DNA from 3 places in the Pelosinus sp. UFO1 genome. Region 1 is predicted to be linked to each of the others. Evidence: riboswitches for the same ligand, from Rfam matches in the RefSeq annotation. Region 1 holds a riboswitch; each other region holds the start of a gene.
What was found. Region 1 has a riboswitch for cyclic di-GMP ahead of UFO1_RS05045 (HD-GYP domain-containing protein). Riboswitches for the same ligand answer to the same signal wherever they lie in the genome.

Region 1 (10,302 bases):
TGTATATGATGTAACAGGTTCACTTTGCGAAAATAATGATAAATTCGCTATTGACCGTAATTTACCTCGTATTGATATTGGTGACATTATTGTTATGCATGATGCGGGTGCTCATGGGCATGCAATGGGCTTTAATTACAATGGAAAATTGCGTTCCGCAGAATTATTATTAAAGGGTGACGGCCAGGTGCAGATGATTCGTCGGGCAGAAACCATTGGGGATTATTTTGCTACCTTGGATTTTGAAAAAACGGAAATAAAATTAGCAGCAGCTACTAAAAAATAATGAATAAATAATGGAACAGGCAGGTTGTAGTAGACCTGTCTGTTTTTTACGGAATCAGAAAGTATAACACTTCCTTGATTCCAAGTAAGAACGACTAAGGCTTCTGCCTGCGTCTGAGGACTTGGCCTAAGCCAAGTCTTTTCTTATTTAAAAGCAGGAAATAAGAAAAATAAAATGAAATAAGTAAAGAATATATGAACAGAATATTTGGTGAAATTTCAATACATAGAATGAAACTGAAATGTTATGGGAGGAACTTTATGGCTAAAGAATATGGGGCAGCGGAAAGGTTATTGGTAATTAACCCGGGGGCAACATCAACAAAATTTGCTGTATACGATGGAGAAAAAATAGTTTTTAAAAAGACCGTCGAGCATTCTGTAGCGGATACTAGTGGCTTCATAAAAGTAGTAGATCAGTATGAATATCGGTTGCGATTAATTTTAAAACAAGTAGCAGCAGAAGGGGTTGACATTGCCACGTTAAAAGCAGTGGTGGCGCGTGGTGGGATTTTGAAACCTCTTAAGGGCGGAACGTATTGTATTAGTCAAGATATGGTGGATGATCTCAAAGCAGCCAAATTTGGTGAACATGCTTCTAACTTGGGCGCTGTCATGGCTTATGGGCTAGCAGAAACATTGAAGATCCCTTCTTATATTGTTGATCCTGTTTCTGTAGATGAAATGGAACCAGTAGCGCGAATATCCGGTTTGCCTGATTTACCAAGGATCAGCCTATCCCATGCATTAAACACGAAAGCTGTTGCGCGTAAGGTGGCAAACCAACTAGGTAAAAACTATGAGGATATGAATCTAATTGTTGCTCATTTAGGAACAGGTGTTTCTGTAACACCGCATAAAAAGGGTAGAATGATTGATGTAAATAATGCAAAAGAAGAAGGGCCTTTTTCTCCAGATCGTTGTGGTGGACTGCCGGTAGGTCAATTTTTAAAGTTGGCTTTGTCAGATAAGTATACCTCGGCGGAGCTGCGAGAAAAATTAAGCAATAAAGGCGGAATCTATGCCTATCTTGGTACAACGGATATTCGAGAAGCATTTGCGATGGCAGATGGAGGTAATGTAGAAGCTAAGCTAGTATTAGATGCCTTTTGTTATCAAGTAGCCAAAGAAATTGGTGCTATGGCTACAGTGCTAGCAGGCAATGTAGAACATATCATTTTAACAGGGGGTATTGCTCATTCAGAACGTATTACTGATGAAATAAAGAATAGAGTTATGTTTATTGCTCCTGTGACCGTTGTACCAGGGGAAGAAGAACTAGAAGCATTAGCTTTTGGTGCCCTTAGAGTACTAAGAGGCCAGGAACCGGCACAGAATTATTGTTAGGTAGGAGGTGATTATTTGTACTGCTCTTATGACGAAATAGTAGCGGAAATTAAAAATCGCGGTCAGGTAATGATTAGCGTAGCCGTGGCCCAGGATAAAGAGGTATTGTCTGCGATTAAAATGGTGCAAGAAGTTGGTATTGCTCAGGCTATCTTAGTAGGCGATGCTGCTTTAATTACCCCTATGCTTGCAGAAGTTGGGCTATCTAATGAAACCAAAATCATTCATGAAGCAGATATAACGAAAGCTGCACAAAAGGCAGTTTCCATAGTGAAACGCGGTCAAGCCCAGGTATTGATGAAAGGTTTAATTAATAGTAGTGATTTCTTGCGAGCTGTGCTTCATAAAGAAGAAGGTTTGCGAACAGGTAGACTACTTAGCCACCTCGGAGCATTTGAAATTCCAGGTCAAAAGAAACTTTTGTTTATTACGGATGGTGGGATGAATATTGCTCCTACCGTAGAAGAAAAAAAAGAAATCCTCCTTAACTCTATGTTGGCTTTGCAGGCGATGGGCATTAAAGAACCTCATGTAGCAGTATTAACTGCCAATGAAGTGGTAAATGGAAAAATGCCTGCCACGGTGGATGCACAAACCCTAACCCAAATGAGTGCAGCTGGCCAGTTCCCTTTAGGGATTATCGAAGGTCCGATTGCTCTTGATGTAGCAGTAAGTCAAGATGCGGCAAAACATAAAGGTATTACCAGCAAAGTGTCAGGAAATGTGGATTTAATTTTAGTACCGAATATCGAAACGGGGAATGCTCTGGGGAAATCTCTGATTTATTTTGCGAATAGCAAAATGGCAGGGATTGTATTAGGGGCAACCCATCCGATTGTTATGACTTCACGGTCTGAAACACCGGAAGGGAAAATGAATTCTATTGCCCTAGCATGTTTAGTAAATAGTAATATTTCATAAATACAAGAATAGATGTGTAATAAAGATGACAAGTGTATATCTTAGCCAAAGAGTACATAGCTACATTTCGTTAATGCAGCTGTATGGAATTTGAAAGGAGTTGATTTGATGTCAAAAGTTGTTGTATTACGGGAGTACTGTAAGAGTTGCGGCTTGTGCGTAGATATCTGCCCCAAACAGGTACTAGCCATTGGTGATACGACCAATCAAAAGGGATATTATGCAGTTGTGGTAAAAGATGAATCAAAATGTATAGGGTGCGCTATGTGCGGAGCGATGTGTCCTGATGTAGCATTGGAAGTTTCTCGGAAGAAAAGGAGCTGACCTTATGAAAAAGATATTAATAAAAGGCAATGAAGCCATTGCAGAGGCGGCCATTCAAGCTGGCTGTAAATTGTTTTTTGGTTATCCAATAACCCCTTCTACAGAAGTGGTTGAATATTTGTCTAAGCATTTACCCAAGGCCGGAGGTACCGTGCTTCAAGGGGAAGATGAAGTTGCTTCGATTAATATGTGTTATGGTGCAGCAACAACAGGTACTCGCGTAATGACGGCTACCTCAAGCCCTGGCTTTAGCTTAAAGCAAGAGGGGATGTCTTACTTGGCGGCAGCTGAGCTGCCAGTGGTTGTGGTGAATGTCAATCGAGCTGGTCCTGGGTTAGGCGGACTGGGCCCTGCACAATCGGATTATTTCCAGTGTACCAAGGGAGGCGGCCATGGGGATTATCGGTTGATTGTTTTGGCACCATCTAAAAGTCAAGAGTTATACGATTTTACTATGGAAGCTTTTGACTTAGCGGATAAATACCGGAATCCTGTACTGATTATGGCAGATGGATTTTTGGGCCAAATGATGGAACCTGTAGAAATAAAAGAACGGCCACAGGTAGAACTTCCCCCAAAAGACTGGGTTGTAGACGGCTGCCGAGGACGGCAAAAGCGTAAGATAGTGAGTTATTCCTTAACGAATGAAATTGGGGAAGCAAATTGCCTAAAATGGCAGGATAAATATGAGAAGATCAAAGAGACAGAGCAGCGTTGGGAAGAATTTTATACCGAAGATGCAGAATATCTCATTGTAGGATATGGAACTTGCGGTCGCATTGGTAAAAGTGTAGTACTAAATGCTCGTAAGGCGGGAATTAAGCTAGGACTTATCCGTCCAATCACTTTATGGCCCTTTCCAGAAAAGGGATTTGCGCCCTATAAAGAAAAAATTAAGGGAATCGTCACAGTAGAGCTTAATGCAGGACAAATGATTGAAGACGTAAAGTTGGCAATCGAATGCCGTGTGCCTGTTTATTTGTGCAATCGGCAAGGGGGAATGATGCCTTCTGAAAATGAAATACTAGAGTTTATCGGGAAAGTTTTTGATTTGTCGCTGGTAAGGGAGGCATAAGAATGGAAGTTATATTTAAAAGAACAACAGGCTTAACCGGAATTCCCTTTCATTACTGCCCAGGGTGTACCCATGGAATTATTCATCGTATCATTGGGGAAGTAATGGAGGAACTAGGTATTATTGAAGACACAATTGGTGTAGCTCCTGTAGGGTGCGCCGGTTTTTCCTTAGACTTCTTTAGCTGTGACTTTGTGGGAGCAGCCCATGGAAGGGCTCAAGCTGTGGCTACTGGGATAAAACGTTCTCTACCGGATAAAATGGTATTTACTTACCAAGGGGATGGAGATATTGCTGCTATTGGTACTGCTCATGCTATACATGTTGCAGCCCGGGGTGAAAAGATTACATCTATTATGGTAAATAATGCAGTATTTGGTATGACAGGTGGACAAATGGCGCCAACTACTCTTCCAGGTCAAGTTACGACTACCAGCCCTTATGGGCGAGATTGCGCTTTATCTGGATCACCGATAGATTTGCCTAAAACCGTAGCTACCTTAGAAGGGGCAGTCTATGTAGCAGCCGTATCTGTTGATTCTCCTAAAAACATTTTTGCTGCCAAAAAAGCCATAAAAAGGGCTTTTCAAGTTCAACAATTAGGACTAGGATTTTCCTTGGTTAGTATTTTATCAACCTGTCCAACAAACTGGGGCTTATCTCCTGTGGACAGTTTAAAATGGTTACAGGAAAAAATGTTACCTCTTTATCAAATGGGAGAACTTAAGGTTCCTGAGGAGGTAAAAGGATTATGATTGATACCATTATATTATCAGGATTTGGTGGTCAAGGTGTCATGTTTATTGGTAAAGTACTAGCATACGCAGCCATGGAAAAAGAGTTACAAGTTTGTTGGATTCCTTCTTACGGCCCTGAAATGCGGGGCGGGACTGCCAACTGTTCTGTGATTATTTCCGACGAAGAAATTCACTCACCAGTAATTGAAAAAGCAGATGTGGCGATCGTTCTCAATCAACCTTCCTATGATAAATTTCTATCACGGATTAAACCGGGTGGTGCGCTTGTCGTTAATTCTTCGATTGTAGAAAGTACTGCTGCTCGCCATGATATTAAACTTATTTCCCTGCCAGCAACAGAGATTGCCAACGAATTAGGAAAACCAGCCTTAGCTAATATGGTATGTCTGGGGGCGCTTATTCCAAGCTTGAAGTTACTCAATCTTAATGCCATAGAGAAAGCGATGCATGAAGTAGTGGGTAAGAAAAAACCAGAACTCTTTGCCGTTAATATGGAGGCAATAAAAAAAGGGTTAGATCGGTAAATAGTAAAAAAGGCCTACTCTTTGGTTACCAAAGAGTAGGCCTTTTCGCAGATCAGAAACGATAGAGCATTGTTCTTACTCTTTACGATTTTGAATCTTGGAAATCAAAATTTGAGGATTATCTGCTAATCGAAGATCCCTAGTCGGCATGTAAGGTGAGCCATCTGGATAAGAGATAAGGCGGATGACAGGTCGTTGTGGGGAAGATCCAGGGATGGAAACAACAACAGCCAAATCTCCCGTATTCAGTAAGACTTCCATACCGGGCATATAGGTAGCTATCTTTGATAAGAAAACTCGCCCGTAAGTTTCATCAAAACTAGTTCCGAGGCCAGAAGCGATAATGTTATATGCTTCGTCTGGTTCCATAGCCTTTCGATAAGGGCGATGTCCAGTGATGGCTTCGTAAACATCTGTTATTGTTAGCAAACGCGCATAATTAAGGATTTCTTCCCCTTGTAGTCCGCGGGGATAACCTGTACCATCAACCTTTTCATGATGTTGCCAAGCCATATGAGCAACAAGACTTGAAATTTCCCACCGCTTGTTTACTAATAAATGAAAACCAGACTCTGGATGTTGCTTAATAATTCCAAATTCCTGTTCAGTCAAACGGTCAGGTTTATTAATAATTTCTTTATCTACTTCTATTTTTCCCAGATCATGAAGCAATGCACCGCAGGTAATTTCTTTGATTTGTAAAATGGAAAAATTGCAAAAACGGGCCAGTAATGCTGTGTATATGGCGCAATTTAGAGAGTGTGCCAAGGTATAATCATCATGGGTTGCAATACCCGTTAATTGAATCGCTACGGATGGTTGGAGGATTAATTCTTCTACAATATCAGAGGCAAGGCTACAGATTGGATCCATGGCAAAATTTTCGCCCCGATTCACTTTCTCCATAGTAGTACTTAATATTGCTAAAGCACGTTGTTGTGTTTCAAGGGAAAGATATTCTGGAATTTTTATATCGGCATATCGATTGTCTCGAATAAACAGGGCATTTACATCCAAAGCTCGTAGTTTATCGAGATATTCTTCAGTTAAAGTCACTCCTGAAGCCAATAATACCTGTCCCTTTTTATTTAAAAGATGTCGCGCTAATGTCATACCTGGGATAACATCGTTTAAACTGATTTGTCTCAAGATAAAAGCTCCTTTGTTGTATAAAAATCAGCATAAATTATGCCCGTGTTTCTAATCGACAAGGTTATTAGCAAAGTAAGCATATAAAAAAGCTTAACTGCATAATGAGCCAGTTAAGCTTATCATAATCATGCAGCGTGGCGATCATAGATCTCTAAAAAAATCCGTAGACCCTATAGCTTTGCGTCCATACTTTTCAGTATGTTTGCTAATAAAAGTTTTTCTAAATAAAACTACCATACGTGAATGGTGTCAGTTTTAAAATAATAGCATATAATTATAGCAGATTATGTCATATACTGAAGAGTATATCAGAAATTGTTAGCAGATGGAATATCCAGACCTATTTTTCGAATCTTTTTTAGCGGTGGAATATTTTTTAGTGAAAAATCATAGTAGTAGAATAAGAGTGGGCGCTAATATCGTGGGAGGCGGCTAGAAATGCTATCACCCAGTTTGGAAGATTATTTAGAAGAATTGTATCGGTTGTCTCTAACGAGTGAGATTGTTCGTGTGACTGATATAAGCCAAAAATTAGGGGTATCTTTGCCTTCTGTTAGTAAAGCCTTAGGGAAGTTAAAAGCAGATCAATATATTCATTATCAACCATATGGTGTAATTAGTTTGACAGAAGCTGGTAAAAAAATGGGAAGTTTTTTGGTTGAGCGGAATAGACTATTACAAGAATTTTTGACGCTGATTTGTGCTGATTGTGATAGTGATGCTGAGGCAGAAGCTATGGAGCATTATCTATCCCAAGGTACGATTCATTCCATCCAATTAGTAGTGAAGTTTATGAAAAATCATCCCGAATATTATCAGCTATTTTTAGAATATGTGGCTAAAAACCAAGCTGTAGAATAAAGGTTAACCAAAGCGTACCATTGGCCTTCAGTACATAAAATATAAGAAATACTATGCTTGCCCTGAAAAGATTAGGTACAGTAAGACCGCATTCAAGGTAAGTATCATGCAAATGATAATCCAACCCAATATGTTAGTCATGGTACCATTCTTAAAACGTCCCATGATTTCTTTTTTGTTACTAATCAGCAAAAGGGGAATAATAGCACCCGGTAAGGCAAAACTTAATACTACTTGGCTTGTTACAAGGGCACTCATCGGATTGATGCCTGCTAAGATAATAGCCATACCAGGTAACATGGTAATGAGACGCCTGATGCTAATCGGGATATCAAAGCCCACGAAGCCATTTAAGATAACTTCTCCAGCCATAGTGCCAACGGTAGAAGAAGATAATCCCGAGGCTAAGAGAGCGAGGCCAAAGGCTCCAGCTGCCATATTGCCCATGAGAGGCTGCAAGGTCATATAAGCTGCTTCAATACTGTCAACAGTAAGACCATTGCCTTTAAATATAGCTGCTGATACAATAACCATAGCGGCATTCACAATAAAGGCCATATTCATAGCAACAAATACATCTATTTTGGCCATCTTTAAGTGATGAACACAGTCGCTTTCGTCATTTGTACGACGATTTTGCACCAAATGAGAGTGTAGATAAATAACGTGAGGCATAACCGTAGCTCCTAGCATGCCGACAGCTACCAGTAAGCTGTCAGAGGTGAGCATAGGAACAGCCACATGATAAGCAACTTGCCCCCATTCTGGACTAGACATGAACATTTCCCATATATAAGATATGCTTATAACGGCTACCATTGTCGTAATGATTCGTTCCACAATTTGCTGCCCATATTTTTGCATGTGGCAGATGAAGTAAGTGATAAATCCTGTAAGTATTGCTGACCAAACTAAGGGGATATTAAATAGTAAGTAAAAACCAAGGACGCCTCCCAAAAACTCTGCAAGATCGGTAGCCATAGCCGCCAGGGTTGCTATAGTCCATAAGAACCAATTCACGCCTCGTGAAAAGACATTGCCGCAGTGTACTGGTAAACTAACTCCAGTAGCAATGCCAACTTTTGCAGAGAGAATTTGGACAAAGATAGCCATCAAATTACTCCAAAGAATGACCCATAGTAAGTTATAACCAAATTGGGAACCACCACTAATGTTAGTACCGAAATTTCCAGGATCCATATACGCTACGCTGACAATAAAAGCAGGTCCGAGGTATTTTAATAGCCCTTTGGCCTTGGTTTTAATTTCTTCCCCAGGTATTAACGGCAAATTAATCGGTAGGCTGGTGATAAATTGATCTTCCTTCAATATTCCCACTCCTTACGTAAGTGCTATGTGTAATTACTACTACAAAACACAATAGTATGGTTAGCCATGGCTAACTTTTAAAACGCTTTAATTACTATATAATATGTAATGATAATAATTTTGTTACCAAGGAAGAGACAATTGGATATAGAACTTGACAATTTAAAAAGAATAGTATAATTTTTAAATAGAATAAAGAAGAAATAAGAAAAGACTTGGCTTGTGCCAAGTGCTCGGACGCAGGCAGAAGTCTTAGTCGCTCTTACTTGGAATCAAGAAAGTGTTATACTTTCTGATTCCGTAAATAAGCACAGAGTGCTATATAGTTCTTTTTGATGAAATCAAATCTTCCGCCTTTGGTTGGGAGATTTATTTTATATGCAGTATTTTCGATATAAGGAATAAAAGAGGAGTTACATATGTTAAAAAAAGCTATTTTAGTAGTTAGTTTTGGTACAACCTATCAGGATGGAATGAAGTCAAGTATTGAAAGCATAGAAAATAAAATAAAATCTACTTTTCCTCAGTATGAAGTGCGAAGGGCCTTTACCTCCCGCATTGTTATCAAAAGATTAGCAAAGAGGGATGGCCTTGAAATTGATACGGAAAAAGAAGCATTGCAAAAGCTGCAGGAAGAAGGATACCAAGAAGTATATATTCAACCCTTGCATGTGGTAGTAGGAGAAGAATATGATAAGGTTAAAAGAATGGTTGCTCATTATGCCCACGCTGAAATATTCGAAAAGATTGCCCTTGGTCGCGCTCTTTTGTATTATACGGGACAAGAAGGCAAACCAGATGATTATCTAGAGGTAATAGACGCGATAAGAACACAGCTTCCAAAGGTAAAAGAACAAGAAGCCGTTGTTTTTATGGGGCATGGTGGAGTACACCCTGGTAATACTGCTTATTCTACTTTGCAAATGAAACTGGAAGATGCCAATCTAGAACATGTGTATGTTTATACGGTGGAAGGTTTTCCCTCATTGGAGAGGGTTATAAAAAAATTAAAACAAAAGGATATCAAAAAAGTAACTTTGATGCCATTTATGCTTGTATCTGGCGATCACGTTGCAAATGATATGGCTAGTGATGAGGAAGATTCGGCGAAATCCCAGTTACTACAGGCTGGATTTGAAGTTGCTATTTATCTTCATGGTTTAGGAGAAAATTCAGGGATTCAGGATCTTTATGTTCAGCATTTAAAAGATATACTGAATTAACTGGACAAAACAGCGGTAACTAAGAAAGGAAGAGGGTTACATGGAAAAAAGAGAAGGCCTAATTATTGTTCATACAGGGAATGGTAAGGGAAAGACTACGGCATCCTTAGGCCTGGGGTTAAGAGCCTGGGGACAGGGGTTTAAAGTATTAATATTGCAATTTATAAAAGGGAATTGGAAATATGGAGAGCTAAAGGCAGCAGACGCTTTGGGGTCCAACTTTGTAATGCGGCAAATGGGAGAAGGTTTTGTCCGAAATAGTACGGAAGATTCTTTGATAGATCATCGCCAGGCAGCCCAAGAGGCATTACAAGTGGCTAGAAAAGAAATCGTATCCGAAGAATGGGATATGATTATCTTAGACGAAATTAATTATGCAATTAAGTTTGGTGTTCTCTCTTTAGAGTCTGTACTAGAAGTATTAGAAGTAAAGCCCGATTCACTACATCTTGTCTTAACAGGGCGGGAGGTTCGTGATGAAATTATTGCAAAAGCCGATTTAG
Region 2 (10,562 bases), 240 kb from region 1:
CTCCCGAAAATAGCAGCAATGCATCAGCAATTGTTTCCCTAATGCGTAATTTAGGAGGCAGTATTGGTATCGCATTGGTCACTAACAAACTCTTGCATAGTCAGCAGATGGAACAATCTTATCTGGTACAGCATCTAACGGCTGCTGACCCAGGCTTTCACAGTTCAATAGCAAGCTACACCCAATCAATTATGAATCTTGGTGTACCATACTCCCAAGCGTCATCAACAGCTATGGGGAAAATTTATCAAGAGCTTATCCATCAAGCAAGTATTCTTGCCTATCGAGATGCTTACAACTACGTCGCCATCATATTAGTGGTTTTAGCCATTGTTGCTCTGCTAATGCCGGGTAACACCATAAAGAAAAAAGGTGCTCCCATTGCAACACACTAGTAGAATACCGTTTAAGCCAGATTGCCTTCCAAGTCAATAAAAAATACTACTCCAGTATCTGGAGTAGTATTTTTTATTGACTTTTATAGGTCAGTACTACTTGAATCTTCTCTTCCTATATTTTATCTATAGGTAATAGCCTATCTTTTTTATCATATTATAGTATTTTACGTATCAGATTTCAAATGGTATCATCACAGTAGGCAAAGGAGGAATTTATATGACACAAAATACCGAATTAATGAAGCTTTTACCTGGAATTTTTATTGTTATTGCGATAGCCGTCCCATCTTGGTTTTTAGGGTCCTTTGTGCCATTAATAGGAGGTCCCGTGTTCGGAATACTCTTAGGCATGATAATAGCCTGCTGGAAAAGGCCTGCTATTTATGAGGATGGTATTACATTTGCATCAAAAAAAATATTGCAAGCTTCCATCATACTACTTGGTTTTGAAATGAACTTATTTAATGTTTTTAAAGTAGGTAGCCAATCTTTATATATCATGATTTTCACATTAAGTGCTGCATTCCTATCGGCCTGGCTTGTAGGTAAGTATTTAAAATTACCAGGAAATACGAGTATTCTTATTGGCGTAGGAACAGCAATTTGCGGTGGGTCCGCAATAGCGGCTACCGCACCCGTAATATCTGCCAATGATAAAGACGTCGCCTATTCTATATCAACAATATTTTTATTTAATATAGCCGCCGTGTTTATCTTCCCCTTCATGGGGCACGTACTTGGTATGAATGATATGGGTTTTGGAATGTGGGCAGGAACGGCGATCAATGATACCTCTTCGGTAGTGGCCGCCGGTTATTCCTACAGTCATGAAGCAGGTAATTTTGCTACCATTGTTAAATTAACCCGCGCCTTAATGATTGTGCCAGTCACATTAACTCTTGCTCTTATTATTGCAAGGAAAAAAACTAGTACGGGCAATTTTGGTATTGCAAAAATATTTCCTTGGTTTATTTTAGGATTTTTAGCAGCCTCCATCATAAACACAACTGGATTTATCCCTCCAGTTGTCTGTGAGTTCCTTTCCCATACTGGAAAGTTTTTTATCGTTATAGCTATGGCCGCCATAGGTCTAAAAACACATCTCAAACATATATTTAATAATGGTATTAGGCCAATACTACTCGGACTATTCTGTTGGTTAGCAGTAGCCCTTGTATCACTTGCAGTACAGCATTATTTACAAATATGGTGACTACAATAGTCCGCTTCCTTCTATCTGAATCCTTCTTTGTATAAGAAGGATTTTAATTTCTTTTAGCGAATAGTGTCACTAACTAGAATAATATGTAAAAAGGAGATTGTTAAACAATGAAAAACCTTTTTAAATGCAGCGTTTGCAGTTTTATTCATGAAGGGGATAATGCAATTGACAAATGTCCCAAATGTGGTCAGCCACAAGAAAAGTTTATTGAATTAACCGCGGAAGATACCGCTAAGATTTACAAGTCAGAAAGAACGAATGACATCCATATGGAAATTATTGCTTTAACGGACCAAATTGTAAAACTAGCAAAAGAGGGCATTGAGATTAATCTTGATCCTCCCTGTACATCTGGTTTTACACAAGCAAAACATGAAGCCTACGTTATTAAACAGCGCTCAAAAGCAGAAATAGAAAACCATATCACAAAGGGCAAGTGGTAATCCATCCTTTATGGTAACGACATATAAGTAAGAAAAGGATGTTAGGGAGTCTTTACTCCCTAACATCCTTTTTTCTTAGAACGTTTTAACTATCTTCTTTACAATATATTTATAGGCTCATTGTATCTAATAAATTAATTAATTTATTAATTTCTGGTTTGGAAGCTTGACCATTAGCTCCAATCGTTTCGCCTTTGAGACGCATTTCCTCATTAATTAAAGAAGAGAAAATTAATACAGGCAATTTTTCCAGTTTTTTGTTTTCTCTAACCTTCTTTAATAAATGATGCCCATCCATTTGCGGCATTTCTATATCGGTAATCAGTATATGTACATTTTCTTCGATGGGCAATCCTCCATCTGCTAATGCCGCTAATGCATCCCAAGCATCTTTACCATTATGATAGGTTGTTATATTGATATACCCAGCTTTGTGAAGTGACTCTATCAAAAGTTCTCTCAACATTTTGGAGTCTTCAGCAATCATGATTTTCTTCGTCTTCCTGACTGCCTGCAATTCAACACTCCCTTGAGAAACATCTACCATTTTAGCATTAATTTGAGGATTAATTTCAGCAATAATTCTTTCAAAATCCAATAGAATAATCATCTTTTCCTCTAGCTTGATAATACCAACAGCCATATCAGAATCAGCAGCAGTATCAGGGACTGGTTCCATCGCAGACCATGATACCCTATGTATCCGCGAAACTTGATTTACTAAAAAACCTACAAAAAAAGTGTTTAACTCACTTATAATAATATTTTTGCTAGCTGCTTCTTGGTCTTTAACTCCTAAGCATGTCAGCAAATTAACTAGTGGCATCACCCGTCCACGCAAGGTAAAAATTCCATCCACATTAGGATGTGAATTTGGCATTGGCGTAACAGGAACCGGAGTAATCACTTCTCTTACTTTCGCAACATTAATTCCATAATGCACTTTGCCAACTATAAACTCAATAATTTCAAACTCATTTGTACCCGTCTCTAATAAGATCCCCTTTTTATCATTTGCAATTTCACTCATAAAATGCCTCCACCGAATTTTAATAATAACGGTTTCACTTATACTTTAAACTTTTGAACTACTGCATTCAGTTCCGTTGCCAGCTTAGCAAGTGAATCAGCGTTATCACCAATTTCATGCATACTGGCAGATTGCTCTTCTGTGGAAGCTGCAACGGTCTGAATACCTTCCGAGGTAGTATCTGCTACAAGCCGTATGGTTTCTACGCTAGTTACCATAGACTGTGTCCCCAAAGCAGTTTCACCAATTGCAGAAGCAATTTGCTCAATACCATCTTTTACAGTAATTAGCCTTTTCGCAATGAGTTGAAAGCCTTTTTGTGTATCGAGAGCTGAGGTTTTACATTTCACAACCTCTCCGTTCGCTCGTTCCACTGCATTTACTGACACTGCAATCTCACTTCCCATATTGGAAATGATCTCTGTGATTTCTTTTGTAGATTTTTCGCTTTGTTCAGCTAGCTTACGAACTTCTTCTGCTACGACAGCAAATCCTCGACCTGCTTCCCCTGCTCTGGCAGCTTCAATTGCTGCATTTAGGGCTAGAAGATTTGTTTGTCCAGCAAGATTGGTGATTACATCTACAATTCCTTTAATTTCCTGCGATCCTTGCGCCAATTTTTCTGTTACTATTGTAATCTCAGCCATAGAAGAGGCAACATTTTCATTTTGTTCTACAACGGCTTGTAACATGGACATACCACGATCTACTTCCGCAACAGCATTTTGTGTATTGGCATTTACCTCTGTTGCATTAGCGTTAATTTCTTCTGCACCAGCTGAAATTTTTTCAACTGCTCCTGAGATATTGATAATACTATCCGAATTTTTAGAAGCACCCGCAGCAATCTCTCCCGTACTATTAGCCACAATATCTACGGTTTCTAGGTGTCCTTCGACTGATGCACTCAACTCTTCACTGGATGCGGCCAATGTTCGAGAACTGGTGTGAAGCAATGCAACAATTTCTTTTAGGGAATTACGCATAGAATTAAGGATGTTCCCCATATCCCCAATTTCATCATTTCGACGAATTTCAATATCCTTTTCTGTAAGGTCTAGTTGCCCAATCATAGTCATTGATTTCGTTAAATATCTAAAACGCATTGCCAAATTGCGACTATACCAAATTACCACAATACAGGCCATTATAAAAATTAAGGTACTCAGTAAAATAATATTTCTACTGCTATTTTGGGCATGTGTAATCATAAGATTACTTTTATCTGTCATAGATTTTTGTTGTATCTCAGCCAGTTTTGTAAATTGATCTTCAATATCCTTTGTATGTTTGCGCCCCTCTGTAGTCAGTTGATTCAGTGTTGGATCATTGGTTTTCTTGGCAATTATCATTTTTTCAACAAGGCCTAAATATTCATTTAGTAACTTTTCAAGTTTAGCACCTTCTACAGTTGAATCTTGATTCGCGGAACTAGAATTAAATTCTTTCACTGTTTTAATCGCTTTTTTCATATCTTCCTGATATCCTTGCTCATAAGCTGCTCCATCAGGATACAGCAAGAATCCACGGAAATTAAGAAGGGCTCTAACATAATCTGTATGAGCTTCCTTAATAGACATTGTCCTAACTGCAGTATATGATACCAGCTTATTTGACTCGTCGCCTAGTGAAAGATAATTATAAATTGTATAACCAAGGGCTGATAATAATAGCATTGCAGCGATAGCAAACATACTTGTTAACTGTAAAATAATAGGCAATCTTTTTTTACTATTCATAAATAGAACACACTCCTGTTATTGTAAGTTTTTTGATTTCAACTATTGCTAAGAACAATCTTCTAAATCGATTACCTTCTTTCTTAAAATATTAAAAACTGCCATGGCAACATTGACGTTAGTCAATGGCAACCTGGCAGCCTTAAATCCTAAGATTCTTAGACCCATAGCTTTGCGTCCTTACCTTTCGATAAGTTTGCCGAAATCTAACACATTCAATTTACAAAATAGAGCTCTATGAATCCTATAATAAAACATTTGGAACATTCATGCCTCCGCCAAAAGGTATAGAATTAAAATTTTTGTGGAAATTCGTCAAAAATTAGTATAGCCTACTGCTAATTTATAAATTAGTAGTAGGCTATAAAATTTTATGTTCACAATTTCATAAATTTTATTTAATTAACATATACTGGGCTCACCCTTTATTTTGACAGTCATAGGGACTTTTTTTCTTACCTCTTTTTATATAATGTATCATTAGTGCAGTCAATGGCACTATAATTTGTAATGGTATATGAATATATAATGGTGTCCACTTCAGACCTATCACAATGTGCTCTGGATAGTTTTTAGCGATGAATATTGAAAATATTACAATTACTAAACCGAAGGGTATAGCCAAATACTTGGGATCCTTTAATTTGATAAGCTGGGATGTACCAAGCATGGCCGCGTAGGTAATAATACTTACCTTGAAGAAACCTCCTATTATCATGATAACGATAACAAATACATCTAATCTTTCCAAGAATCCTAGTTTTATAAGACGCATGGTTGAAAAAAGGGGAAAGAGGGAAGCAGATGCACCTGCTACTCCTAATGAAACTATGAACATAATCGTATTTAGGGAAAGGATTATTCCAACAAACAGGACAGCAAGCAGCGATACTTTTCTTACATTGGCTGCTTCATTGACAGATGAGTAGATCATAGTGAAGAAGATAGTCTCACCATAAGGGAAGGTAATGAGCAGCCATCCATGTTTTATGACAGATGATATGCCATTTTCAAGGACTGGTTTTAGGTTTTGCATTTTCACCACATCTGGTGTTGCATACAACAATATGAATACTAGGATAACGAAAAACATCAATATTGGTAGTGTTAATTGTGCAGCTCGTGAAATATTTTCGATCCCCGCGAACGCTCCATAAGCAAATATCACCATAATTGTGATGGAAACGATAAGTGAAGGTAATTCAGGCAATGAGACAATCAGTATAAGTTCTGAAAAATCTCTCACTATTCTCGCTGATAAATAAGTAAAATATAGAATGTATACAACACTCAGTATATATCCTATAAATTTGCCGAAAATTTTAGGCAAATATGTAACTATAGTATCATTCGGATATTTGTAATATAGATTTGTATACAGAAGTGATTCTATAATGCCTACCGGTATATAAATGAGTAATGCCAACCATGCATCCTGTTTTGCTTCAGGAGTTAAAAAAAAGAGTATAGCGCTGCCAAATAACAATAACACCATGATAGCAAACAATTGGTACGCCGATATTTTTGTTTCCACAATATAGCCTCCGATTAATATAGAGGTTTAGATATTACACCTATTCTTTGTATACTAGAATGTACTTCTACCTCTACCTCAAGGTCAGGAAAAATCTCACTCCAACTTTCTTCTATATTTTTCCACTCATCAGGATAGTCCCTGTGTATTGTTTCGCCAAAATCAAATATATCTGCCTTGAATGTCTTTTGCGCTGCATATAACGCTTTCTCAACTTCTTTCTTTATGACCTCATTCTCTAATTGCTCAAACTCTGTTAATATTTCAGGATTTTTCATAGCATCTAGATCTCCCACCATTCCCCTTATATTTCCTTTCTTATTTATGGTTATATGTATGATGGGTTTATTATCTTTTACGATAGACTTTATCTCACTACTTGCAGAAATAATTTCTATTGTTATGCTACCTTTATTAGGTGACGGCATTACAATATTTCCTGCTTTAACTTTATCCCGTATCCACTGGACACCCCGCACTTCCTCTTCCCCCATCATATATCCAATGAGCTTATCCTTTTTAAATACAGCAATTCCTATCATTTTGAATACTCTACCCACTTGTTCATCTCCATGCAGGCTAATGACCCCTGCCATTGGTGCTGCCGTCTTGCTGGCTAGGGAATTAGCAAATTCCATAGTAGTAGTGACAGGTACGTATCCATAGTTTGCTTGTAAATTCAATATGGCTGCAATGGCGTTAGCAGGAATAGAATCTTCTGGTGTTGATGTTCTTAGTATTTCAGAAGCCTTACCACTTGTAACAAGGAAAACAACATTAGGGCGAAGCTGGTATCCTCTTGCCGAAAAATCCATCAGTTCAGCGATTCCTGCTTTTGCGGCATCTTCACCGATGACAATAAACTTCACATGGGATAACGCTACCTTTTTGCCTAGTTCTTTCGACAAATGATCTAATGCATCAGGTATAGTATCCCCTGTACTGATTAATGCCATGACCTCCGTAGGCTGCTTCTCGCCTTTTGATCCCCCCATGCCTCCAGGTGACTGTTTCTGTGTTTTTAATATCTGGGTAGAGATCATGTATTTCCCATCTGTTGTAATGTCAACACCAAAGGTTACTACTATAGCCAGTTTTTCAATTTCAGTTTTCGCCATACAGCCTACCGTAAGAAACATAATGATATAAATCATGAAAAATGCAATACCTTTTTTCATGGACGACTCCCTTTCTTCTTTTCCTATCCGCTTAGCGTACCTTTGTTTTTTTTCGTATGGATTGCTTCCACGTAATGAGTTTTGATCGTTTAAGCATAGACCACAACGGTGCTCTGATCACTACATCTGACAGTTCATTTTTAACAAGAGGTGCCAGAGGTCCCATATATGGCACGCCAAAGGATCGTGCCGATATCATGTTCATGAACAACATCATGATACCGCCTGTAAGTCCTAGCATACCCAAGGTTCCACCTAAGAACAGAAAGATAAATCGAGGATAAATGAGTGACATACTCATCTCCGGATAAGGTACTGTCAAGGCGGCTATGGCGGTAAAACCGATTACAACAACCGTCAGTGTACTTACTAATCCTGCATCTACAGCGGACTGACCTAATACCAGTGCGCCAACGATACTTACAGCCGGTCCTACTACTCTTGGCATTCGAATACCCGCTTCTCTCAATACCTCATAGGTAAATAACAAGGCAAAGGACTCCCACATTACAGGAAGGGGCACTCCGGCTCGAGATTTTATCAGGCTAGGAACTAAAGAATCAGGAATCAGTTCTTGATGAAATGTTAATAATGCCACATAAAAGCCTGTAAGGGTAAGATTTATAAAAAATGCTCCAAACCGAATCCATCGGCTTAATGTGGCAGGAATAAATTTCAAGTAATAGTCATCAGCCGTCTTAATAAAGTCTACAAAAAGACAGGGAACGGTTATAGCAACGGGAGTTCCGTCAACGATAATGGCAATATGACCTTCTAATAGTTTGCCTGCCACTACATCTGGTTTTTCCGTGCGGAATATCGTAGGAAAGATAAAAAAAGGACTGTCCTCTATATATGCTTCAATATAGCTACTGCCCAATACAGAATCTATATCAATCTTATGTAATCTCTCTCTCACTTCATTTACAATTTTATCATTGGCAATGCCTGCGAGATAACAAACAACAATATCTGTCTTGGTCTCTCTGCCAATCTTATAAGATTCCATCTTCAAATTTATATTTTTGATTTTTTTTCTAAGTAAGCCTGTACTCGTCCTTATGGATTCTGTAAACCCCTCTTTCGGTCCACGCAGAGAACTTTCCGCTTCCGGCTGCTCCACATTTCTGGTAGGAGGATTTTTAAAATCGATTGTCAGTGCACTATTTACCCCATCTACAAATACAATAATTTTACTACTTAATATCGCTTCTATGACCTGACTCATTTCTTCATAGATATCCTCAGGTCGTATCCCGATTAAATACTGTACATATTCCTTACTGGCAGGAAGGTAGGTAGAATCTGCAGGTTGACTGACCATTTTTTTTACAACGGCGTCTTCAATGAGTTCTTGTTTTACCATACCATCAATATATACAAGGAGGGCGCTATATTTAGGATTATTGGTGATTTTAATTTCCCGTATCACTATATCAGAGCATTTATCAAAGATATTTTTTATATATTGCTCATTATCTTTTATCTTAGAAGATACCTGCTGTACTTCAATTCCTGACTGACGCAATTGCCTAATTATAGAAGACATATCTTGAGTAATGTACTTACTGCCTTCAATCATCATTTGTAATGACTCTAACGCAGAGTTATTTTCAGGGCATGAAGCTAACGACTCACTAGTTGACGTTTTTTTATTATGAGAAAGTACCTTCTTTTTCATACCTCTCCCCTCCCTTGAAAAGCCTTATATATACTTTTAATAGTATTTCCCTCATAAACAAATTGTTAACCGTATTATGTTATTACTATGTCATTCTTTATCAATTAGGCAAATAGATTCCGCTTATTATAAGTTAATTTTCACTTTAAAAACCAACAATAAATAAATGCCAAAAAGGGAGAAGGTATTCCTCTTCATTGTTAATCCCCTTTCCCTACGAAGCTACCTTTACTTTTTCTTGATATAAATCCTTTGTTTCTTTACGCCTTCTTGAGATGAGATCATGTTATCATCAAGATGAAATAGGAAAAGAGAAGCAGTAAGGAGAATCTATCATGACACAAGAAATGATGGTGACATTTGAGATTGACAAAGATGTTAAAATTTCCACAGTAGTGGATTGGATGAATGAAAAGATTCTAGGTAGTAAGGTAACTGAAGTAAGCATTACAAATACGGATTTGATTTTTTGTGGTGCACTCCATACTTTTCTGGGAGAATTCACTATCGTTTCAACGGAAGTTGTCAGTATAGATGAACTTAAGCACTTATTTAGTCCCCATCCTCATTTTATTCATCAACTTAATTTTAAAGTCAGACCTAATAATTAGCGCCACCTGAACGTACCATAAATAAAGGAGCAGCCTCTATTTTGAAGCTGCTCCTTTAGCAAATTTCATTCTATTTTTTCAAGTGGAAGGGAACGCTAGTCACAATCACATTTTCCTTTAGAATTAGTAAAGTACGGAGCACCCAACCTGTCTGGTTGTGAAGCAGACGGTGCCACCATTTTTTTGTTTGGAACTCAGGGATTAGAATTGTAATATAATCTTCTGGTTCTTTTTGGCGCTCTAGTTGGATGATGTAATCAAGTAGTGGTTGAATTACTAAGCGGTAGGGAGAATAAACTGTTACTAACTCAACACCCGGATTCCAGTCATGCCATTTTTTTGCTACCTTTTGAGCATCTACTTCATCAGTAGCAATATGTAAGGCAACAATATCTTTACTAATGCTTTTCGCATATGTGAGGGTTTGCGCTACGATATTGGTGGGAGTAGCAACAGGTACAATGACCATATTTCTACCTACTTTAAAAGTAGTAGCAATCGCAGGGTCAAAGTCTTCCATTGGTAAGTGTAGTTGTTCAGACATATCAATATAGTGAGAACGAATTTTCTTGAAAATAAAAATCATAAACGGAATAAACACAATAACAGCCCAGGCTCCGTGGGAAAATTTGGTAATACCGATAATAAGCACGACGATTCCAGTGACGATGGCACCAATTGTATTTATAGTAGCATTCATAATCCAACCAGGGGTTCTTTCCCGAC
Region 3 (10,562 bases), 180 kb from region 1:
GACGCAATTTTAATTTTCACTATCAATTCACTGATAAACGCCTCAACGCCCCGCCCATTCAGTGGATCTGGTTTTGTAACAAAATCAACTGCACCTGCTTTTAAAGCATCGAATACGCTTTGACTTACGGCACTTACCACAACAACTGGTATGGGATATTGGGGAATCAATTTCTTTAAAAATTCAATGCCGCTCATTCGGGGCATCTCTACATCAAGAGTCATAACATCAGGTTCAAATTCTAAAATTTTATCCCTTGCTATATAAGGGTCGGATGCTGTTGCTACAACTTCAATTAAAGGATCTTGTGATATTTGGCGTGCTAATGTTTCGCGAAAGACGATAGAATCATCTACCACCAAAACTCGAATCTTACGTTTGTTATTATTCATATTTTTAACCCTTTCTATAAACAGCGGGTGCTATAAACCGATATTTACTTTCATAACGATTAATCGATTCAGAATGTCCAATAAACAAGTACCCCCCTGGTTCCATATGCTCATAAAATCGATTGATCAAATCTTTTTTGGTCTTTTCATCAAAATATATCATTACATTGCGACATAGGATAAGATGAAACTTTTTTTTAAAAGGAAAGATTTCATTCATAAGATTAAATCGTCGAAAAATGACCTCACGTCGAATTGTCTCTCTTAAAATGCTAGACTCTTCACTGAATTTCTGAAAGTATGTCGTTCGCCATTTGTCTGGCAGCATTTCTAGTTGCTGCGTAGAATAAATTGCTTTCTGCGCTTTTCCCAAGACAGATGTAGAAATATCCGTTGCCAGTATCTTAGTATCCCATAGGTACTTCTCAGGTCCAAAATAGGAGTCAATCATCATTGCCAAGGTATATGGCTCTTCTCCTGTGGAGCAGCCAGCACTCCATACCCGTAGATCTTTGTTTTTCTTCTCAGCCTCGGCAAGATAAGGTAAAACCACATTCTTGAGCAACTCAAAATGCTGGGGTTCCCGTAGAAAGTAGGTATGGTTGGTCGTTAGTTTGTTTACCAAAGTCACTCCAGCCTTACCTGTAAGATCATTTTTCACATAGGAAAAATACTCTGAAAAACTAGTAAAGCCGCTTTGTACTATATAATTATTTAGACGACCATACACCAAAGTCCTTTTTTGCGATAAGTTGATTCCATAGTTCTGTTTAATAAAATGAACAAGCTCGCTAAATTCCCGTTCTGTTATGTCCTTTATAGTTCTCCCGCCCTTCAATGGATAAAAAGATCCTACAAATCTTAATGTACACTTTCTAAAATACTACTAAGACTTGTAGGAGTCCTTATCACCAAGAACTATTCTTATTTTATCATTGAGTCCTACTAGTACTTACCAAACTCTTTATCATCAAGATCAATTTTCCCTGGGGATGCCAATGCCACTTCGTATTTATCGTCTCGTCTTTCTTGTCTATATTTTTTTTGCTCCATCATGTTTTCAATTGCTCGTAAAACTTCTGGACTGACTCCTGCTGAAGCCCTGAAACCTTGAGTAGCTTGTTGTTTTAGTTTAAATTTAGATACATTATCTCTCATGACCTCGGCTTGGCTTGATAATTCCTCGCTGGCAGATGCACTTTCCTCTGCTGTTGCTGAGTTCGTCTGGACCACTTGAGATACCTGATTGATAGCTTGATTAATCTGGGAAATTGCGGAAGCTTGCTCATTTGAGGCAGCTGCAATATTACCGACAAGTTCCGCTGCCTTTGCAACACCACCTACAATGCCATTCAAAGCTTCTGCTGTATCGTTGGCGATCTTTGTTCCGATGTCCACCTTTTTGATTGATCCTTCAATCATGGCTGTTGTTTCCTTCGCCGCATTAGCACTTCTCGCAGCTAAATTTCTGACTTCTTCCGCTACCACAGCAAATCCTTTACCATGCTGTCCTGCTCTAGCCGCTTCTACGGCTGCATTAAGAGCCAATATATTCGTTTGGAAGGCAATTTCATCGATAACCTTAATAATTTTTGATATATTAGCCGATGATTCATTAATTTCAGACATCGCCTTTATCATTTCCTGCATTTGTGTATTACCTTCAATGGCCTGTTCTTTAGAAGATATCGTCAATTCATTGGCTTGATTTGCATTTACCGCATTTTGTTTAGTCTGCACAGCTACTTGTGTCATAGAAGCAGTTATTTCTTCAATAGAACTAGCTTGTTCTGTAGAGCCCTGGGACAGAACTTCTCCAGATGAAGCAATTTGCTGAGCACCAGCAGCTACTTGCTCTGCGGCTTCATTGATGCTACTCATCGCTCGATTTATATTTTCTGCCATCAAATTAAAGGCTTGGGCTAGTTGGCCAATTTCATCACTTGTTCGAACATTTACTGCAACGTTCAAATCGCCACTTGCGATCTTGCCAGCAACTTCAACAATCTCTTTAACTGGTTGAGAAATGATTCTAGCAATATAAATACCAAGGGTAATCGCTATAACGACACTAAAGGCAACAAGAATTATCATAAAGAGCATAGCCCTATTTGCATCTGCTTTATTGGCTGCTGCCTTTTGTTTTGCTAACTCTATTTTCATTGCACTTAACTTATTGAGTGTATCTTCCATAGTCTCTGCGATTCGAATACCCTCAGTTTGTATTAATTGATTTACTTGTGCTACTTGTCCCGCCTGAAGCATGGGAAATAGGTTTTTAGAATAGGAATCATATTGAGCAATCGTATCGTCGAGGGTCTTATGCAATTTACGTCCTTCATCGCTCACTAACGTTTTACCAATCTCGTTACTTCCCGATTTCATTTTACTGATGGATTCATTAAAACTTTTCATTTTTTGATTTTGGATATTTACATCCTTTGTCAAAAGGATATCTCTAAAACTTACGCGCCCCTTTTGATAGGCTTCACTAATATCACCCATCTGTCCCATAGGCACCGTATATTTTTCATACAAATCCGTATCCGCCTGGGACAAACTAGAAAGATTATATACACCTACCGCTCCTACCATCCCTGCAATTACAGCTACACAAAGAAACGCAACAGTAAGTTTGTTAGCAATTTTAAGATTCTGAAACCATTTCATCATTTTTTTCGCCTTCCTTTACTATTTGTTAAATAAATCCTAACAAATTCTCTCTAAGCTGCTAACTTCATTATCATTTAATAATCGATCACTATCGAGGATTAGCTTTACATCTTTACCTACTTTACCTATCCCTTTAATAAAGCGTTGATGATAGCTGCCATTATCAAATTGAGGCGGCAAAACAATTTCTTGAGCTGCAATGATGAGCACTTCCTCTACCGCATCCACAATGAGCCCTAAGGTAACACCTTTTATATCAACTACTACAATACAAGTGCGGTCATTGTACTCTCGATATACTTTTTTAAACCGTAGCCTAACATCAATAACAGGGATAATCTTCCCCCTAAGGTTAATGATGCCTTGTACATATTCTGGAAGGTCAGGTATTTCTGTTACAGACTGCATACCGATTATCTCAGTGACAAATTTTATTTCAATACCATAGACTTCAGTCCCCAAGGAAAATGTCAGAAATTTGTCCTTTTGCGTGTCTTCTTCATCATCTAGCACATTTTCAGCAATCTCAGACATGATATGTCTCCTTTTTTCAATCTATTCTTCTTTACTAGCCTATAGATTCGTTGCTGTAGGGATAAACCTACTAAGAGTTCAGGGCGGCAACATCGAGTATCAAGCTAACACCACCATCTCCGAGCAAGGTACAACCCGCAATTCCCTTCGTCTTTTTGATATAGGAAGGCAAAGCTTTGACCACTACCTGTTGCTGCCCTATTAAAGAGTCAGCAAATAAACAAATTCCTTTTCCGTCAGCTTCAACCATTACCATGATTCCTTCTCTTAGATCTTTGACCTCTGTTTTTACCTGAAACCTTTCATAAAGACGCAAAACAGGGTGGCACTCCCCCCGAATCATAATCATTTCATTATTATTTGTATCTTTTATCAAATTCTGCTCTTTCAGCCGAAAGGACTCTTTTATCGCAATAATCGGTATCGTGTAGATGGAATTTCCGACCTTTATATTCATCCCATCAATGATCGCAAGAGTAAGAGGAATTCTTATAAACATTGTTGTGCCTTCCCCCACTACGCTATCAACACTAATCGTACCACCTATTTTTTCAATATTCTTGGCTACGACGTCCATACCAACTCCACGACCAGAGAATTCTGTCACAGTATCATTGGTAGAAAAGCCAGGCTGTAAAATAAAAGAATAGACCTGGTTATCACTTAAAGAGGTCTCTTCCTTTTCAATTAAACCGCGTTCCCAAGCTTTTTTAAGAATTTTTTCTTTGTTTAACCCTCCACCGTCATCTTGTATCGTAATCAAAACATCGCCACCGGCACTTTTTGCTTCTAGTCGAATTTTGCCCACTTTCGGTTTCCCTTGGGCAATTCTTTCTTGAGCAGGCTCAATACCATGGTCCACAGCATTACGAATTAGATGCATAAGCGGGTCTGATATGCTTTCTATAATATTTTTGTCTACTTCGGTTTGCTCTCCAATAATCTCTAACTGCGCTTCTTTATCAAGCTTTCGCACCATATCTCTGACAATGCGATTCATCTTATGAAAAGTTGCTGATAACGGCACCATTCGTATGGACATAACAGTATCTTGAAGTTCGCTAGTAATTTTTCTTAATTGTCGTGCTGACTTATAGAACTTATCAAGCCTCAATCCTTGCAGTTCAGGATTTTGAGTTACCATTGCCTCAGCAATGACAAGCTCTCCCACTAAATCCATAAGGATATCCATCTTTGACACATTTACACTAATAAAACTTTGTGTCCCTTCCGTTTGCTGCTCCACTTCCTTGACGGCAGCATTCACGGGCTCATCTGGAATTGGGTCATCTAAGTCAATTACCTTTTTCTGCTGCGCTTTTTTGACGCTGGCATCCGCCACTACATTTAAGTTGAACTCTTTTAGAAACATTGTGTTGCAGAAAAATTCTTGTACTATTTCCAAAGATTTTTGCGTCAAAAATGTTATCTGGAATCCTTCATTTTTAATAACTTCCGATGTAGCATCGTTTTCTAAAATATCCATTGGTGAATGTACAATGTTCTCTGCAAGATCACTAAGCTCATGAATTAGAGTAAAAGCTCTTATATTTTCCATTCCACAATCTTCGTCAAAAAAGATCCTGGCTTCATATCTGATTTTTCCCTCATCCTCAGATGCATCAGCCCCAAAATGGATATTTGATTCATCAATATTGAAATTCGTAGTATCAGTCAGTTTGGGATGACTTTCCTTTAAACTGGACAAAAACTCCCTGCTTTTCTCGCAAACAACATAGGAATCACCTGTTGGATCTGCCCCGTTTTCCACCTTAGCCACTTCACCTTTAATGAAATCTACGGCATTTAAAACTAGATCTGTCAGTTCCGAATAATCTACACTTTGAGGCTTTGTCTCGCGAATATAATAGAAAACATCCTCTAAAGAGTGGGCTAACGAAGAAATGTCATTGAACATCATCATAGCAGCCGACCCCTTTAGTGTATGCATAATTCTAAATACTTCATTGATAACGACTTCCAAGCCCCCGGACTTTTCACTATCTAAAATAAGGCGTTCAAGCTGTTCTAACATCTGGTTTGTTTCAAATACAAAGAGGTCAAGCATTGGGGCTTTGCTATCATTATTGGCCAATTTCAATCACCCTCACAAATTACTGCAAATACTGGAAGTACGGTACTGCATAATCTTTTTCAAAATCTAGCGTTTCTATTTGAACTTGCTTAGCCCTCGAATGACCTGTTCTTCAACAAACGGTTTTACGATAAATCCATTAGCACCAGACACAATGGCATCTTTTACAGTCGCTTCTTGCCCCATAGCCGATATCATAACGACTTTCGCACTAGAATCCATTTTTTTTATTGCCTTCAAAGCCGTTATTCCATCCATTTGAGGCATTGTTATATCCATTGTAACCAGATCAGGTTTAAGTTCATTGTATTTTAGGATTGCTTCTGCACCATTTGCAGCTTCGCCTACTACTTGGTAGCCATTTTTCTCTAACATCATTTTTAGTGTTAACCGGATAAAAACTGCATCATCAACAATAAGTACTTTCATATATATCTTCATCCTTTCATCTACAAGTAATGTCAACTTGCAATCACATAATCGTTACCTACATATTTTAGCTTCCCTGCTTCTCTTACCCTTTTCAATGTAAGCATCATTTCTGTTCGAAATATTTCGACTATAATGTCACCTACTTTATCCCAATCAGAAATAATTGAAGCCATCAAAAAAAACGCAAAAAAAGGTCAGGGATACCTGACCTAAAACATGGTAGTTTAAGCTAACATGGCGGCCTGGCAGTCTTGGTCGCCCAGCGACTGTAGACCCATAGCTTTGCGTCCCTATCTTTCGATAGGTTTGCCAATATTGTTAATTTTTGTCTATCTATGTAGTATTTTCTTATATTATATTATTATTCCATATATTCGTCAACGCATTTCGGGACTCTGGTATGTTTCCCCAGGACCTAGGTCTTGTTTTAATACAAAAAAGAATGGCAAATATTACGTTTGCTGCGAAGAATGTAATTAAAGTATAATTTGAATACCACATAAAACTATAAAATTAGCAAGGATACATTACATGAAAAAACAAATACCTCTTTTAATAGCTCTATTATTGTTACTAACTAGCTTACCAGCAGCTACTGCGAGTGCCGCTTCCTTTGATTCACTGAGTCAAGATATCATCAACTTTATAGGTCTTCAAAGCAACCAAACAAAAAATTCTTCAATGAAAGGCAAGGTAATCGTTGTTGATCCCGGTCATGGTGGTAGTGATACTGGTGCCATAGGCCCTAATCATGTTGCGGAAAAAAATGTTACACTGGCCATTGCTCGTGATCTAGGTAAGTTATTATCTGATGGAGGAGCGAAGGTTATCATGACCCGTACCTCTGACAAGGATGTTGCCTATGAGGGAACATCAGACATTGACGAACTACAGGCTCGCGTTGCTATTGCAAACCAGGCTAGTGCAGACTTGTTTATTAGCATTCATGCTGACGCTTCTGACGAACCTGTCAGTGGTACAGCAACTTATTTTTACCCAGGCAATAGCGATACTCTTGCCAGTTTAGTACAAGATAGTATGGTTAGCCAACTAAAGTTGTCTGATAGAGGCTATCAACCTAATGATTTTTACGTTCTTAAAAACACAACGATGCCAGCCATATTAACAGAAGTTGCTTTTATCTCCAATCCAAAAGAAGAAAAACTACTCCTTAATCCTACTTTTGACAAAAAGGCAGCACTTGGAATTTACAATGGAATTAAAAAATATTTTGCGCAATAAGCGCGACCTCACCAGTTAATTTGTAAAATTTTTAAACATCCTTAGGGAGCACAGTTGTGCTCCCTTTTTTTACTCTATGAATTCATAAAAGGAAAGCCAAGCATTCCTCTGCCTGGCTTAATTTTTTACTAATAATCCTCAAAGTAACTAACCTACCATTCTGTACGAATACTCAAATCAGCTTTCTGTTGCGCTTCACCAATTTTTAATAGTTTATATACAATATAAAGACCACCATACCAAACAGGTGCAACATATAATCCTACCAGATTATCATGGTCATATCCCATACCTAAGGTTACAGCCAGCATAAATATCCCTACTGCATAATTGGCATATGGATAACAAGGCATAGGATATTTTAACTGAGTAATTTGCTCACTACTAAGGCTTTTTCGCCATTTGTACTGAATATACATGATCAATGACCAAGTCCACATACAACCCGTGGTTGTAATAGCCGACATATAATAAAATACGCTGTCTGGAGATGCATAATTTAGATAAACGCCTATCAAGCAAACAGCACTAGAAAATAGAATGCCATTGGCGGGAACTTGACTGGCTGATAGTTTCCCTAAGAATGCGGGAGCCTCATTTCTAAGTGCTAATCCATAAAGCATTCGTCCACAAACATACATACCACTATTTAAGCAAGAAGCTGCCGAGGATAAAATTACAACATTTATAATGGAAGCTGCATAAGGTATGCCGGCTTTTTCAAAGATCATTACAAAAGGACTAATGCCTTTCGGCAACGTATCATAAGGAAAAATAGATAGAATGGCTACCATAGAGCCAACATAGAAAACCAATACACGCCAAAATACCTTATCAATCGCGGATTTAAGAGAGGACTCAGGATTAATGGCTTCACCAGCAGTAATTCCGATTAGTTCAACTCCTGAATAAGCAAACACCACCATAACCAATGCCATGGCTACACCACTCCAACCAAAAGGCATAAAACCCCCGTGAGTCCACAGATTAGAAAAACCAATTGCCACTCCATCGTTACCAAGGCCAAAGAGAATCATTGCAAAGCCAACTAGCAGCATGGCTATGATGGTTACAACTTTAATTAGCGCAAACCAAAATTCAAACTCACCGTAATATTTCACTGCAACTAAATTAATGGCCAGAATTACACCAAGACAAATCAGCGCAGGAATCCACTGCTCTATATCCGGTGACCAGTATTTCATATACATGCCGACTGCTGAAATTTCACACATAGCTAAGACAACCCATTGGTACCAATAAGTCCATCCAGTAACAAAGGAAACTAGTGGCCCGCAAAAGGCTCTGGCATAGCCAGCAAAGGATGAAGCTACAGGATGTTCTACAGCGACTTCACCTAGTGCACGCAGCACAAAGTACATAACAATACCACCAAGGGCATAGGCTAATGTGAGAGCTGGTCCTGCCATCTTACTCGCCTGAGCAGATCCCATAAATAGAGCAACGCCAATAACTCCACCAATAGCAATCAACTGGATATGTCTGTCTTTTAGATCTTTCTTCAAGTTCTCTTTTTCTAAATATAAGGATTGTTCTTTCATATCTGTTCGCCTCCTTTTTTTATATAAAAAGACGCTCATCAACAACCTCACGGTTGTTGACAAGCGTCTTTGCTTGCAGCTATTTTATTTACACTACATTATTCTTCAGCAGTAGCTTTTAGGATACTTTGTTCTAAAACCGTAAGTCCACGATCTAATTGTTCATCAGTAACCACCAAAGGAATCAATAAACGAATTACATTACTAAAAATACCAGCACTAATTAGAATTACACCTTGTTCCAGACAATATTTTACTACCTTGCTAGTCAGTTCTTTCGCTGGTTCTTTCGTTTTTCGATCTTTGACTAGTTCAATACCAATCATCGCACCAATACCCCTCACGTCACCGATAGCACTGCATCTCTCCTGTAAGGCTTCCAGTCTCTTCATAGTTTTATGGCCAATTTCTGTTGCTCGGCTGCAGAGATTGTTTTCCTCAATTAATTTTATCGTTTCTAAACCTGCCACACAGGCTAAAGGGTTACCGCCATAGGTCCCGCCAATATTACCAGCGTCAGGTGCATCCATATACTGAGCCTTGCCTGTTACAGCACTGAGAGGAACACCGGCAGCGATTGACTTCGCCGTAGTCATTAAGTCCGGTTCCACACCCCAATTTTCAATGGCGAACATTTTCCCTGTACGACCAAAACCACTTTGTACTTCATCAGCAATTAATAAGATTCCCTTACTCTCACAGATAGTCTTAAGACCTGGCAAAAATTCTGGTGGCGGTACGAGAAAACCACCTTCCCCCTGTACCGGTTCAATAATCATAGCTGCAATATGCTCAGCATCAATTTCTGCTGCAAAAAACCGTTCAAAATTTTCTAGACAATGCATCCCACAACCAGGATAGGTAGAACGATAATGGCAGCGGTAGCAATATGCGGAAGGAACCTTGTAAACCTCTGGAGCAAAAGGCCCAAAACCATATTTATAAGGTTTTACTTTACTGGTAAGACCCATGGTCATAAAAGTACGTCCATGGAATGCACACTCAAAAGAAATGATTCCGGTTCTTTTCGTTGCATGGCGGGCAATTTTCACCGCATTCTCAACGGCTTCTGCACCACTATTAGCGAACATCGTCTTTTTGGGAGAAAACCCAGGCATTAGAGAATTCATCTTTTCTGCCAGCTGGACATAGGGTTCATACATGGCAATGGCAAAGAATGAATGAAGTAATTGTTCCGCTTGTTTTTGTATGGCTTTAACTACCGATTCTGGACAATGACCAACATTCAAAACCCCTACACCCGCATAAAAGTCAAGAAACTCTCTACCCTCTACATCTGTAATGACCGCTCCACTGGCCTTTTCTACAAAAACCCCTGTTGAGTTAGCTATCCCTCTAGCAACTGCATTGTTTTTTCTTTGTATCAGTGTTTCAGTCTTACTTTTTCCATTATCCATTATAAAGTCCCTCCTAACATTTTTATAAAAATAAAAACGCTGAATATATCTCCAGGATATACATTCAGCGCCGTTGCTAAATACATCACTCATATTTTGTTGATACTTAAATAATACCAGAGGTATCTACTAGCGTCTATGTGAATAGATCACAGATTGTGTTGTACTACATTGTGACCTATTCACTTTTATCCTTAAGATAAGTCTGACAGTA

Region 2: linked by a shared signal. The riboswitch ahead of UFO1_RS03975 (methyl-accepting chemotaxis protein) and the one ahead of UFO1_RS05045 (HD-GYP domain-containing protein) in region 1 are both predicted to bind cyclic di-GMP.
Region 3: linked by a shared signal. The riboswitch ahead of UFO1_RS04220 (response regulator) and the one ahead of UFO1_RS05045 (HD-GYP domain-containing protein) in region 1 are both predicted to bind cyclic di-GMP.

Annotation. Positions count from the first base shown of each region.
Region 1 is NZ_CP008852.1:1,130,094-1,140,395, forward strand. Features, by position in the region: gene UFO1_RS05010 (diaminopimelate decarboxylase) at 1-286, shown strand, start outside; gene buk (butyrate kinase) at 547-1,632, shown strand; gene UFO1_RS05020 (bifunctional enoyl-CoA hydratase/phosphate acetyltransferase) at 1,648-2,553, shown strand; gene UFO1_RS05025 (ferredoxin family protein) at 2,662-2,877, shown strand; gene vorB (3-methyl-2-oxobutanoate dehydrogenase subunit VorB) at 2,882-3,952, shown strand; gene UFO1_RS05035 (thiamine pyrophosphate-dependent enzyme) at 3,955-4,707, shown strand; gene UFO1_RS05040 (2-oxoacid:acceptor oxidoreductase family protein) at 4,704-5,234, shown strand; gene UFO1_RS05045 (HD-GYP domain-containing protein) at 5,310-6,383, opposite strand; cyclic di-GMP riboswitch class I at 6,512-6,603, opposite strand; gene UFO1_RS05050 (metal-dependent transcriptional regulator) at 6,825-7,247, shown strand; gene UFO1_RS05055 (Nramp family divalent metal transporter) at 7,299-8,576, opposite strand; gene UFO1_RS05060 (sirohydrochlorin cobaltochelatase) at 8,996-9,799, shown strand; gene cobO (cob(I)yrinic acid a,c-diamide adenosyltransferase) at 9,840-10,302, shown strand, end outside.
Region 2 is NZ_CP008852.1:889,823-900,384, reverse strand. Features, by position in the region: gene UFO1_RS03995 (DHA2 family efflux MFS transporter permease subunit) at 1-395, shown strand, start outside; gene UFO1_RS03990 (YeiH family protein) at 616-1,611, shown strand; gene UFO1_RS03985 (rubredoxin-like domain-containing protein) at 1,728-2,063, shown strand; gene UFO1_RS03980 (chemotaxis protein) at 2,173-3,093, opposite strand; gene UFO1_RS03975 (methyl-accepting chemotaxis protein) at 3,132-4,832, opposite strand; cyclic di-GMP riboswitch class I at 4,957-5,043, opposite strand; gene UFO1_RS03970 (GerAB/ArcD/ProY family transporter) at 5,251-6,366, opposite strand; gene UFO1_RS03965 (Ger(x)C family spore germination protein) at 6,381-7,544, opposite strand; gene UFO1_RS03960 (spore germination protein) at 7,576-9,225, opposite strand; gene UFO1_RS03955 (hypothetical protein) at 9,561-9,836, shown strand; gene UFO1_RS03950 (APC family permease) at 9,907-10,562, opposite strand, start outside.
Region 3 is NZ_CP008852.1:951,186-961,747, reverse strand. Features, by position in the region: gene UFO1_RS04245 (chemotaxis response regulator protein-glutamate methylesterase) at 1-392, opposite strand, end outside; gene UFO1_RS04240 (protein-glutamate O-methyltransferase CheR) at 397-1,230, opposite strand; gene UFO1_RS04235 (methyl-accepting chemotaxis protein) at 1,338-3,065, opposite strand; gene UFO1_RS04230 (chemotaxis protein CheW) at 3,102-3,599, opposite strand; gene UFO1_RS04225 (chemotaxis protein CheA) at 3,670-5,694, opposite strand; gene UFO1_RS04220 (response regulator) at 5,770-6,129, opposite strand; cyclic di-GMP riboswitch class I at 6,360-6,447, opposite strand; gene UFO1_RS04215 (N-acetylmuramoyl-L-alanine amidase) at 6,658-7,368, shown strand; gene UFO1_RS04210 (amino acid permease) at 7,521-8,930, opposite strand; gene gabT (4-aminobutyrate--2-oxoglutarate transaminase) at 9,029-10,348, opposite strand; gene UFO1_RS04200 (LysR family transcriptional regulator) at 10,543-10,562, opposite strand, start outside.